DNA from 4 places in the Paenibacillus sp. 2TAB19 genome. Region 1 is predicted to be linked to each of the others. Evidence: riboswitches for the same ligand, from Rfam matches in the RefSeq annotation. Region 1 holds a riboswitch; each other region holds the start of a gene.
The links. A riboswitch is a leader RNA that binds a small molecule or an ion and turns the genes downstream of it on or off. The one in region 1 is predicted to bind cyclic di-GMP.

Region 1 (3,106 bases):
TCACAATATGTTCATGATCCATGGCGGAACGGTCGGTTTCGGCGAACAGCCAGCCTAGACAATCGGCCATGATTGTATGACCTGCATTGGTCGGATGGTAGATGTCGCTGAAAAATTGCTCTTTGGTAATGATGTTCCCCTCGTCTTTGGTTATCTGAAATTGGTCCACCACCGCATCTTTTATGCTTACCATGGGAAGCTCATAATGATAACCAACGGGCGCAAGCCGATCTTGCAAATTCCAGTCGCTTTRGAACACACTGAACAATAGGATGACGGCTGGAGCGTTGTCAGCAGTCAGTGCTTTTAATACCAGGCTTTCGTAACAGCTCCCTTCCGTTTCGTCGTCGGCGTCATTGACTGCAAATTCCACAATGACGATATCAGGGCGTACGGCTCCATCTCTCAGAACATCCCTCTGATAACGAATCATCCCCAGCTCGGAGGGCGTGCCGCCGAGTCCAGCTTTGACGAAACGAATAGAATCGCCGCCGTCCTTTCCGAACATCGACTTGAAGGTGGAATATGACCGATGAGCATAGCAGTCGGTATGGAGCGGATTAGCTCCCGCGCCGTGAGTAATGGAGCCGCCAATGTAGGCAATCGTAATCTCTTCGCCTCTTTTCGCTTTTTCGATAGCGGTTTTTAATCTCCTGTTGTTTCCTTTGTTTAATAGCGATTTGGCAATTAAATCGTTGTATGCTTCGTCTGTCATAGATAATCTCCTCTCTTTTAAATATGATCTTAAAACGAATGGGAGGATAAGAAAACCTGCTGAATCATAGCTGTATCGGGGTTGAACAGATTGGCAGTAGCAGGAATATTGCACCAAATATAATCGGTCGACAATATCGAACAAAGGAAGATTGTGACAAAATGATGATTTCTTAAAAAAATTAACGAAATCTCTATTTCAAATCTATTGATCTCTGAAATGTAAAATAGTAGAATGTTCCTATTCGCTGTAAATGTTTACTAATTGTATCGATGAACTTTCCTAAAATCACATAATGCAAATCCGTCGAAAGACGAGAGACGCAAAGCTATAGGGACTACTTCTCAAAAAGAAATGTCAGCCAGTTGCAAAAGATTTAGCAGAGGCATGTCTATGGTCGTCCATAGGCATGCCTCTTTGCTTACAACAAAAAAGAGAGAATAACGAAATAGGAGAGAGTGGAGACAATGAGCGAGCAAGAGATGAATATCCGGACCTTATTTCCAAGCGACGACGGCAACGAGCGACAACGAGACGATCTTATAGCACTATTCAGGCAAATCGTAGAAGGGGTCGATGCTTTAAAGGATCCCGATTCCGTTAATTTAAAAGGAACGAAAGATAGAGGAGCTACTTTCTATCAGGATTTAACGAAGAACAGCCGCATTCCCGTTAGCGGAAGCACGCAAAATGAAGTGAACGGCGAGCTGCTCAAGCTTCTGCACGGTCATCCCTACCATACGAAATACTTTTTGACTAATATTTTGCCCATGGCCAGTATTCCGGGCATCATGGGAATGCTCACCGCTTTTATGGTGAATGGCAATAACTTGTGGGACGTATACGGACCTGCCGGAGCGGAGGCCGAAGTCAGAGTCGTTGCCATGATGTCGGCGCTGATTGGTTATGACCCTACGGCAAGCGGCGGATATACGACTTGGGGCGGGCAAGGGGCCATCTTTACGGGACTTCGACTAGCCATTAATAAATATGACGCCAAAGCTGCAAAAGCAGGCGTACCTGACAACTTGTTTGCCTTCTGCTCGGAAGCGGCTCATTACAGCCTGTTCAAATCGATGGAAGCAACGGGTCTGGGCAGCAATAACCTGATCAAAATCCGTACGCGAGAAGACAGCTCCATGGATGTTCGGGATCTCGAAGAGAAAGTGGAGAGCGTTATTTTAAGCGGAGGCGTCCCTGTGTACATTGTGGCAACGACAGCGACGACGGATGCGATGGGCATCGATAATGTCGAGGAAATCTTGGCTGTGTCAGAGGAACTAGCGACAAAGCATGGCATTCAAAGGCCGCATATCCACGCGGATTCAGCGCTGGGCGGATTTTTTGCCTTCTTTAACGATTACGACTTTGAAGGAAATCTACATAAATTCGATACTGAAACACTATCTGCGCTTCAAGCGATAAGGGAGAGAATGAAGCATTTGGGATTGGCGGATTCGTTGTGCTTTGACTTCCAGAAGCTCGGTCAAACGCCGTACTCCACGAGCTTATTCCTTGTGAAGCGGGCATCCGATCTCAAGCTGCTTGATTTGGAGCCGGATGAAACGCCGTATGTTGGACATCGGGGTTATGGGGATTATCATACGAGCTATACGCTGGAATGCTCTAGAATGGGCAGCTCGATCAGTATTTTAAGCGCGCTAACGGCTTTCGGCATCGAAGGTTATCAGAAGCTGCTCGCCCAATTCGTCGAAGTCAATATAGCGTTCAGGAAGACGTTGGCTGCCGAAGTTCCCGAAGCCGTCATCGTCAATCCGCTAAATCCGGGCATTATCACGCTGTTRCGTTTGTATGCAGATCGTAAAAACGGCTATCACGCGGAATACGAGGGGCTCCGCAGCTATGCGGAGATTGAGCGCGAAAATAAGCTGAACGAGCTATTGTTCGAAATATTGGGCAGAGACCGCGGAAAAATGTTTTTCGGAGATACGAAGAAGCATCTCTACGTGCCAACCGCGGACCGGGCGGGTCAAATTGCGCTGTATGCGGCTAAGTTATTCGTCATCTCTCCGTACACGCAAACTTCCGATGTCGGTGCAATCGTTCACTATTTGAAACAAAAAATCGCTGAAACGTATGCCGCTTTTGATCGGCTATCCACGAAGGAGAACAACCATGAAGAAATCTATTCTTAAATTGAATTGGTTCAGAGAACATCTTGCAGTCAAAATCTCGGTCAGCATCCTGCTGCTGCAGGTCGTGACATGCGTAGCCTTTGCTCTGTCCGGCTATATGACGCAGAGCAACCTCTCGGAGAAGCTTCTGGAGCAATTCGATAAGCGGCTCGCGACGGATATTCAAATCGCGTCGAACACGCTCGCAGCCATTCCGGGAAGCGATATTCAACTGACAGGGGCGGACGATCCGAAC
Region 2 (3,106 bases), on a different contig from region 1:
GCCCCCGCCGTCCAGTCCTTCAAGCCTGATCTGAGCCGCAAGACTATGCAAGAGCAGTGGAAGCGTACCGATTAAAAAAGCGCTTAGCAGAAACTTCGTGCGAATCGAAGCAAATACTTGGCCGCCGAGGGTCAGATCCTGCCCATAGAGTGCTACATGTTTGTTGCGCATATAGGTGACAACAGGTCGAATAGCCCGTGCGGTCAGGAAAAATTCAATCATGGCATGCATACTGGCAACGAGCAGCGCGCCAACGGAAGCAAGTCCGATATAATAATAAGGGAACGAGAGCCATTCCATTTGGATGAAAATATAGCTCATTGCAATAGCCGGCACCGATATGCCGAGCAGATGAGGTCCGAAAGTCCGCTTCAGCGACAGTACCGGAAAGCGGTGCGTTTGTATATAAGCTTTGCGAAGCTGCTCCGCTGTTGGCTGATCGGACAGGAAAGCGACTTGAATCGGCTTTGCATGCCGATAGAATACGAACAGCTCGCAGGCAAGCATAATGAGCAAAGAAGCGAATAAGATGACGCCGAGCACGAAGCCTTCGCCTTGGGGCAGCTTAAGCGTGGAGAAAATGATGATGCCCCCGACTCCGAGCACGGCGACGGTCGATCCAAATACATAGTTGTAGACGAGCTGGAGGAGGAAAGCACGATATACGCTTGCGGGAGTTTGTTGGTGCGGATCTAGTTGCTTCAATGGGATCATTCCTCTTTTCACAGCTTCATGATATAGTTCCTATTACCTATATTAACAATCGGCATATGGAGAGCGGAATTGAAGTTCATTTCCATGTACATACATGGGTATATTTTACATATGGTTATATAATTTAGCGGATTGCGGTTGCGACCAAAATTAGCTAAAATAGGTATAGTTCCTTTTTGATAGAGTCATAGATTACGAACGAATTGTTCGATTATGCCAATAGCAAACCATTTGAAAGAGTGGGACGCAAAGTCTGGAGTCTACAGCGCCTAAGGCGCTATGATCGTCCGACCGCCATGAATCTCGTATTCGTGTGCGGTCTTTTTTATTTTTTTTGATAGGGAGGGTATATCATGAGAAAAGCATTTCGTAAGAGCGCATCACTAGTCGTGACTGGGGTCATCGTCTTCGGCATTCTATGCAACGCTTTTGTATTTGGAGCAGGCGGAGGCAACAGCTCTGTGCTCGGTACGGCAGGCAGTTACAACGTGTTCATGCTCGGTGACTTTAAGCTGTATTACGAGCAAGTCGAAGGTGGACTGGCGGCCGGAGGAGATATTGATATAACCGGATTTGGCGTCAATCGAGCGAATGCATCGGGAGACATTGGCTTAGTGGCGGGCGGAGAACTGAAGTTCACGAATGGTCAAATTGATTATGGCGATGCCTACTACGGAACGCTTCATTCAACATCGGCCTTCACGCTCGTAAGAGGCAATAAGCATCAAGGGGCACCTATCGATTTTGAAGCAGAAGCTGAATATTTGTTGAATTTGTCCGCTGAGCTGGCAGCTTTGCCGACCAACGGCACAACAAGCAAAGATCAATACAATTCGAATAAAACGACTTTAAAGGGAACAGACCCTCAGCTCAATGTATTTACAGTAGGGTATGATCTGAATGAGGTATGGCTGGACGTTCCAAATGGCTCGACAGTGATTATTAACGTTACGGGTGCGACTCGATCAATGGGGTGGCAAGGTTATTTTGGCTTTGACGATAAAGACCGCCAATCTAAAATATTGTTTAACTTCCCGGATGCTACGGCGCTGACGCTCGGCAATAGTGGGGTCAAGGGCAGTCTATTAGCGCCACAGGCTGATATTACGGCAACGAGCGGCAATATCGACGGCATATTAGTAGGAGCTTCGCTCACGAAAGGCAGAATTCAGCCGCATTGGGTACCTTTCGAGGGGGAGATACCGCTAGCGACGCCAACACCTAGCCCGTCGGCGACGCCTTCTCCGACACCGACACCGACAGTAACACCGTCGGCGACGCCGATACCAACGCCGACAGCGACACCGTCGGAGACACCGACAGCAACACCGACACCAACGCCGACAGCAACACCGTCGGAAACGCCGACACCAACGCCGACAGCAACACCGTCGGAGACGCCGACACCAACGCCGTCAGCGACACCGTCGGAGACGCCGACGGCAACACCGTCGGAGACACCGACAGCAACACCAACGGCAACACCGTCGGAGACGCCGACACCAACGCCGACAGCGACACCGTCGGAGACACCGACAGCGACGCCGACGGCAACACCGACACCGACGGCAACTCCATCGGAGACGCCGACAGCAACACCGACGGCAACGCCGACAGCGACACCAACGGCGACGCCAACGTCGACACCAGTCGTAACGCCATCACCGGCGCCGACGCCGATGCCGACGGGAACTCCGATACCGGAGGCAACGGTTACTCCTGAGCCTACAGTGTCACCTGATCCAACGCCGACGCCTTCCGATGAAGTGATTATTGATGAAGAAGAAGTGCCGGGAGGCTCACCGGATGAAGGCGGAGCGCCTGAAGATGGCGAGGAGCAAACTACGGATGACGAAGAAGTAACGGTAGACGATGAAGAAATAGGCTTAGGGACACCGGAAGATGGTTCAGTGGATGTTGATACATTGCCTAAGACAGGCGATAGCAGCACCATGCCGTTCTACATGGCTGGATTGGTAATCGTAATGCTAGGATTTCTGATCCGCTTTTCTGCACAGAAGAAATAAGAGCAACGACTAATAATTAAAGGGCTGTTCCTTAAGCGGTTATCCGCTCGTGGAACAGCCCTTTGCATTTGTATAAGCTACATTATGAAGGCAATATGATCTTTTGACCCGGGAAGATGAGGTCTGCATTCGTTAACTTATTAAGATCGCGAAGCACCTGCCATGTCGTTCCGTATTTCTTAGCAATCGCCCATAGCGTATCGCCTTTTACAACGATGTAGGCCGAGGCTGCAGGCTCGGGTTTTGGTTCAGGCTTAGGTTCTGGTTTCGGTTCAGGTTGCTCGGGCTCGGGCTTCGGCTCGGGTTCAGGGGAAGGAGTGGCGGGTTTCACTCCTTCCTTAATGCGTCCCTCAATGGTTGGATTT
Region 3 (3,106 bases), on a different contig from region 1:
ATTGCCGGCGCGGTAATCATCAGCCCTGCTGCCACCGCAATCCATAATACAAGCACTAACCACTTCAGCTTCAGTATGACTCTCATTCTCTCTCTGCTCTCCCTTCACGATTACGCTTCATAGCCTTATTGTGGTTTGCCTAGTTCATGAGCGAGCTTCTCGAACGTCTGAATGAACGTGATCGCTTCCTGCTCGTCGAACGGGCTGATATACTTTAGCAGCAGCTCATACATCTTTACATCCATCTCGTCAAAAAGCTGCTTTCCCTCCTTTGTCAGCGCTAAATACGTGACGCGCCGATCCTTCTCATCAGGCAGACGATAAATCAGATTCTTGTCGAAAAGGCGATTAATAATGGCCGTAATCGAGCTTTTGCCCACGCAGAAAATATCAGCCAGCTCCGAGGACGTGCTCCGCCCCTGGCTATGCAAATATCGCAGCGTCGAGAACTGGTCGATCGTCAGCTCTTCCGGCATCAGCTCGCGTATCAAAGCGTTTAATCGGCGGTTAACCAAGAAGTGGGCAGCCTCGTAGCGATGTATAATTTCTTTGGATAGTTTGAGATCCATTCCCGCATCAGATCCTCCTTCTCTGTCGTAATGGTCCGAACACTAATGACTTCAATGACTCGGACAAACTAATTCTACTGTAGAACTATTCGATATTCGAACTATATCAAAGACGCGGTTCGAATGCAACGCGTCAATAATGAACATATCGTGAACGGGCTAGAATTGTCCGATTGATTTTTGCCGCGGAACATTTATATAATATTGGCGAAAACGAAAGAGGAACGAAATAAATACATTTGGAGGTTGGACGCGTGTACGATATTGCAATTATCGGAGCTGGACCCGCAGGAGCAAGCGCAGCGATCTTTAGCGCGAAGGCAGGCAAAAAGACAGTCATGTTCGAAAATAACAAAGGGATGACGAAACGCGCATGGTTCGAGAACCATTACGGCGTTGTCGAAATCGGCGGTCCCGATCTCATCGAGACAGGCAAGAAGCAGGCGCTCAAATTCGGCACCGAGATTAAGGAGGAAACCGTTCAGAACATTACTGTCATCGAAGGCGGCTTCATGATTGAATCCGATGGCGGAGCTTACGAGGCAAAGCATGTCCTGCTCGCTACCGGAGCCGCAACTGACCTTGCCGAGCATATCGGCGTTCAGACAAAAGCGGGTACTGAGCCGCGCATCAAGACGGTAGTCGCTGTCGATCCAAGCGGCAAAACGAACATTCCCGGAATCTGGGCCGCTGGAACGGTAGCAGGCGTAAGCGTTCATGCGATCATTACGGCCGGCGACGGCGCCAAAGCTGCTATCAACATCATTAGCGAAATGAATGGCGAGCGTTATGTCGATCACGACGTACTGAAAGCTTAGTTTTCAAGTTTGCGCAAGGTGAAAAGGCTGTCGCTACGCACGAACCGTTAGCTGCGTCTTTGCGCAGCTCGGTTCTGTGCCATCCTTGGTGGCGAGGCGCGTTTCATTCCGGTGAAGTATAGGCATGAGGTATAGTGTGAAACTATATTCCTATACTTCAAAAAAAGAAGGAATTTAGAATAAATTGTCGAATATTAGGTGAAAAGCCGAATAGGCAAAGGGCAAACTATGCGAAAGCATAGGACGCAAAGCTACGGGTCTACAGCGTAATGACGCCATGATCGCCGGGTTACCCTAATGATTCGTGACCGCAGGAGGGTGCCGTTTGGCATCCTTTTTTTATTGTCAAATCCAACCGTAATCGTTCCATTGACATATTACCAGGAGGCCCGAATTGAGTACTGTACAGCAACCGAAGCGTAATCGATGGATCATCGCCCTGTCCTTTCTACTATGCACGCTGCTCGCTTTAATCAGCGAGAGACTTGGCTATCCCTTTCTATATGGCATAACATTCACCTTTACAAGCGTATTCCTGTTAGTCGGACTTCGCTTGTTCGGGTTCTGGCTCGGATTGCTGGCCGCCGCAGTCGTGCATACGATTGGGACTCAGCTTATGGATCAATCTCTATTCCATAACATCGGACTGCTGGAAATTGCCATTGTCGGTCTGCTCGTTCGCAAGTTCCCGAGTCATCTGTTCGTCTGCGACGCTGCCTTTTGGCTGCTTATCGCTGCCCCACTAACGTATATTACGCATGTTGGTCAATATAACGCTATGGGGACCGATCTGATGCTCGTTACGTCGATTGTGGCGATCAACGGACTGCTGAACGCGCTGTGTGCCGATATTGCCCTGCAATATTTGCCGCTCTCAAAGTGGTCCGGCATCGCTCGCAATTGGCGCAGATCCAGCTCCCTCAACCGCGTCATGTTTCATTTCTCGATCGTGTGCGTTATACTGCCGTTTCTATTGAATATTTACATTAGCAGCACGGGCTCCTTCAAGGAAGCCAGCCGCCACGCCGAGCAGCTTTCCAGCAACGTAGCTTCGATGATCGGAAGAGAATATATGGAGAGCAGGATTCGATATGACGACAATAAGTCCGAGGCCACGCTTGCATACCTGCAATCGCTGATTGCCAAGCATTCGTCCACTCTATACACCATTACCATTACAGATGGAAGCGGCACTGTCATCCCTTGGAACGGCAGCATCCGTAATGACACCTCAAGCTACCGGATTAACAAAGCGCTAAGCAACAACCTTCAATTGCTTATTCCTGTACTTAAAGAGCATCCGCTCCATATCTCGACTTGGCATGAAGGCAAGTTCCGTTACGCCTCGCCCATCCATGATACGGGCCTCATGATCCATATCGATATTCCTTTACATAACTATCAATACTATCTTTTTAATAAATACATCACGCATTTCATTTATTTGATTACACTCGCCTTATTCGCCGCACTTGTTGCGTTCTTCATTAACCGCTGGCTAGGCAGAAGCTTGAAGCGACTAGCCGAAGCGACGAACAATCTGCCGAGCCGCCTAAAGCAGGAAGACCTGATCGAATGGCCGTCCAGCAATATTTTCGAGATCCATGCCTTAATTAGCAACTTCAAGCAAATGGCGGTCAATCTCGTCCACATGTTCGGTGAGACGCAGAAAAACAGCGAGCGCCTGCAAGCTCAAGCGTATATGCTTGGGCAATCGGA
Region 4 (3,106 bases), on a different contig from region 1:
AAAAAGCAGTTAATAAAATAAGAAGAGCAACCATGAATAAATTGAATCCTATACCCATTTTCGTTTCTCACTACCCTTTGTTTTTTGAATTTTTTAGTTAACCAACCTGTACATCTCCTAACGTTAGGAGTGTGGTAATTAAACTATACKGAATGATTACAACATATGACAACCGTCGTATGCAACGTTAAGCGCCGTTTTTGCACGATAAACGGTATTTTGGAAAGCACGATGGCTTGTTTTCATTGAATATCGTCCCTTTACAACCCTCTAATGCGAGCATATGATAAGTTCATAAGAACTTGTAAGCAAATTTGACGAAGTCGTGAATGCMAGGAGGAAGGAATATGGAGTCCTTTACGCTTACTCGAAAAGAGATGGCGGAGCTGTTACTCTCCTTGCGCGGCAGCAGCAGTCAGAAGCCGATTCAAGTGCTGCAGAGCGCTTGGGCGAAGTCGCATCGGTACGATCTGGAGAAGGGGACGACATTGCCTGCCTTTCTCGCCACGCTTCTGCCGCCTATAATAGAGAAGTTAATTAAGGGCAGTGAGGTGAAAGGCTTCTCGCTGCAGGAAATATCGGCGCTGGGTCAGCTTATTGAATATTCGAACCTTTCCATTACTTCTATGCAAAATTGGGTCAAAAGAGACTTTAYGTCGTATTTTGACTGTCCGAAGGCCGGGAAGAAATATTCCCTTAATCAAGCTGCGCTGTTGTTCATTATCGATGATCTGAAGTCGAATCTCGACTTCGAGTCGATACGTAAGCTGTTCGAGATTGTGCTCGGTAAGCCGGAAGACGAGTCCGATGATCTTGTCGGTCCGATCGAACTGTACGCCACTTATACGAAGATGTTCGAGGAGCTCGACGCGAATAACGACCAATTACTCGATATTACCGGCCATCTGAAGGGGCAGCCACACCAGGACCTGCTTACAGAGGAGGTCATTCGAGGAGCGGCCAATCGGTTTGCGGACAGGCTGTCGGGATTGACGGACAAGCAGCGGGAAGCGATACGCAATATTTTGCTGGTAGCCGTCATATCGATTCAAACGTCCTATTTTCATACTCTCGCAAGAAGGTATTGCAATGCGACCCTGTTCCTGAATTCGCCATGAAAAAATAGGAAAAAAGGATGTACATGAGAGGAAATCTGTCCTATAATGTAAGCTGATGTAAAAAACAGACAAACTGAAAAAGGCAAACTTGTCGAAAGGCAAGGACGCAAAGTTATGGGCCTAAGGGGCAAGACGCTATGGCTGCCAGACCGCCAGTTGGTTAGATTAGCTTTATTTAGCTATCCGCCGACTGGGGCCTGGATAGCTTTTTTGCTATTTTTCGAGTAGACAGAGGGAGCGGGAGAATCAGCATGAAGGCAGCATCGTGGGCAACAACAGGAAAAGCATGGCTTGGCAAAGCACTGCAAACAGTAAGGCAAGTAAGCTTGAAAAAGTTGAACGGGAAGAAGATTACGACGAAGTTGTTTATTATCTCCGCCATTATTACCCTATTTAACTTAGGTGCTGGGGCATTCATCTATACCCAGAACTTATCGGTAGCAAACGCGGTAGATGAGTCCGAGAAGCTGTCCGAAGCTGAACGTAATTACCAAGCGGTGTCGGGCAAGCTGCTGAAGACGATGCTGAAAATGATCGATGCGATCGAGAACGGTACCGAGGAAGAGAACGCTGTTGCGATTAAGACGGAGTTAGCGACAATCCCGACTAGCTTAGAGCAATTAAGTAAACAATTCGAGGCTATGGATATTAAATATCCGGCCGAAGAGAATGCTCAAAAATATGTGAATCAGATCAAGGTGCTGGATCTTGCCTATACGAATTTGAGCACGACTTCTATTGATGTCAATGCATTAACGGCTGAAGAAAAGTCGCTGCGCGTGTCGGATCTGATCAGCGTCTACACGATCATAATTGATTTTTCCAAAGAAGCGATGGAGAAAAAGTTGTCTGAAGATACGCAGTCTATGCAGAAGTCGCTTAACAAAAGCGTCGATAGCGCGAATATAATCATTCTCGTGAATGTCATCCTATTGGCGGTATTGCCTGCCTTTATGATATTTGGCATTACACGTTCGATTAAGACCGGCTTGTCCGGCATTATGAAACGGATCGAAGCGTACCGGAACAATCAATTCACGGAGCAGTCGAAGCTGCAGCGCGCCGATGAATTCGGAGATATCGACGCATCGCTCGCCGACATGGGCAGCAACCTGCGCGAGACGATCAAAGCGACGATTGATGTGAGCGGTACGGTGTTAGGCGTATCGAACCAGATGACGGAGAAGATCGGCAGCAACCGTGACGCTTCCGAGCAGGTCAAAGGCCAGATCGAATATGGCAAGACGTCATTGCAAGCCCAGTATGACGACGCATCATCGATTTCGGCGGTAACCGAACAAATCTCGGCAAGCTCGGAAGAGATCGCGGCGTCCAGTGAGTACATAAATGGCGATATGCAGAAGATGAAGCAAGCATCGCTTAACGGCTCGCAACAGATGGCGGGCGTTGTGCTGAAAGTGAATGAGACGGCGGAGCAGTTCGATAAACTGACGGCCGCATTCGAATCGATGAATGAACGCTACGGCAATGTTGCGAAGTTCCTGGCAGGCATTCAAGATATTAATACGCAGACGAATCTATTATCGCTTAACGCATCGATCGAATCGGCACGCGCAGGCGAGCACGGTCGCGGCTTCGCGGTCGTTGCAGAAGAAATTCGCAAGATGTCGGGTCAGACCGACGCAATCTCGAAGCAGATTACGAAGGAGCTGGCGCTTATTCAAGCGGATGTCGCAGCCAGCGGCCGTACGATAAGCCAATTCTCGGATGTCATCAAGTCTACTCGCGAGACGTCGGAAACGGCTAGCGAGACGTTCCAGGCAATTGAAGCGCAGAGCGGAGTGTTATCTGATCAAGTGAGTGAAATATCGACTGCGATCAACGAGATTACGCAAGGCATGACGCATATCGTTACGGCCGTCGATAAGCTGCTGGAGAAATCGACGGAAGTGAACGGCCAGATGGAAGGAATAAGCGGTCTGTCCGACATGCAGAACGGCATTTCCGACGAGCTGGGCGAATTGTCG

Region 2: linked by a shared signal. The riboswitch ahead of AB4Z33_RS21705 (choice-of-anchor A family protein) and the one ahead of AB4Z33_RS26020 (pyridoxal phosphate-dependent decarboxylase family protein) in region 1 are both predicted to bind cyclic di-GMP.
Region 3: linked by a shared signal. The riboswitch ahead of AB4Z33_RS11765 (EAL domain-containing protein) and the one ahead of AB4Z33_RS26020 (pyridoxal phosphate-dependent decarboxylase family protein) in region 1 are both predicted to bind cyclic di-GMP.
Region 4: linked by a shared signal. The riboswitch ahead of AB4Z33_RS30375 (methyl-accepting chemotaxis protein) and the one ahead of AB4Z33_RS26020 (pyridoxal phosphate-dependent decarboxylase family protein) in region 1 are both predicted to bind cyclic di-GMP.

Annotation. Positions count from the first base shown of each region.
Region 1 is NZ_JBFRGE010000085.1:13,860-16,965, forward strand. Features, by position in the region: gene AB4Z33_RS26015 (SGNH/GDSL hydrolase family protein) at 1-715, opposite strand, end outside; cyclic di-GMP riboswitch class I at 1,002-1,088, shown strand; gene AB4Z33_RS26020 (pyridoxal phosphate-dependent decarboxylase family protein) at 1,183-2,871, shown strand; gene AB4Z33_RS26025 (methyl-accepting chemotaxis protein) at 2,852-3,106, shown strand, end outside.
Region 2 is NZ_JBFRGE010000055.1:40,202-43,307, forward strand. Features, by position in the region: gene AB4Z33_RS21700 (HD-GYP domain-containing protein) at 1-705, opposite strand, end outside; cyclic di-GMP riboswitch class I at 926-1,013, shown strand; gene AB4Z33_RS21705 (choice-of-anchor A family protein) at 1,068-2,741, shown strand; gene AB4Z33_RS21710 (5'-nucleotidase C-terminal domain-containing protein) at 2,824-3,106, opposite strand, start outside.
Region 3 is NZ_JBFRGE010000021.1:36,648-39,753, forward strand. Features, by position in the region: gene AB4Z33_RS11750 (MMPL family transporter) at 1-86, opposite strand, end outside; gene AB4Z33_RS11755 (MarR family winged helix-turn-helix transcriptional regulator) at 126-569, opposite strand; gene AB4Z33_RS11760 (FAD-dependent oxidoreductase) at 824-1,387, shown strand; cyclic di-GMP riboswitch class I at 1,598-1,684, shown strand; gene AB4Z33_RS11765 (EAL domain-containing protein) at 1,782-3,106, shown strand, end outside.
Region 4 is NZ_JBFRGE010000157.1:15-3,120, forward strand. Features, by position in the region: gene AB4Z33_RS30370 (DUF1836 domain-containing protein) at 348-1,118, shown strand; cyclic di-GMP riboswitch class I at 1,190-1,275, shown strand; gene AB4Z33_RS30375 (methyl-accepting chemotaxis protein) at 1,370-3,106, shown strand, end outside.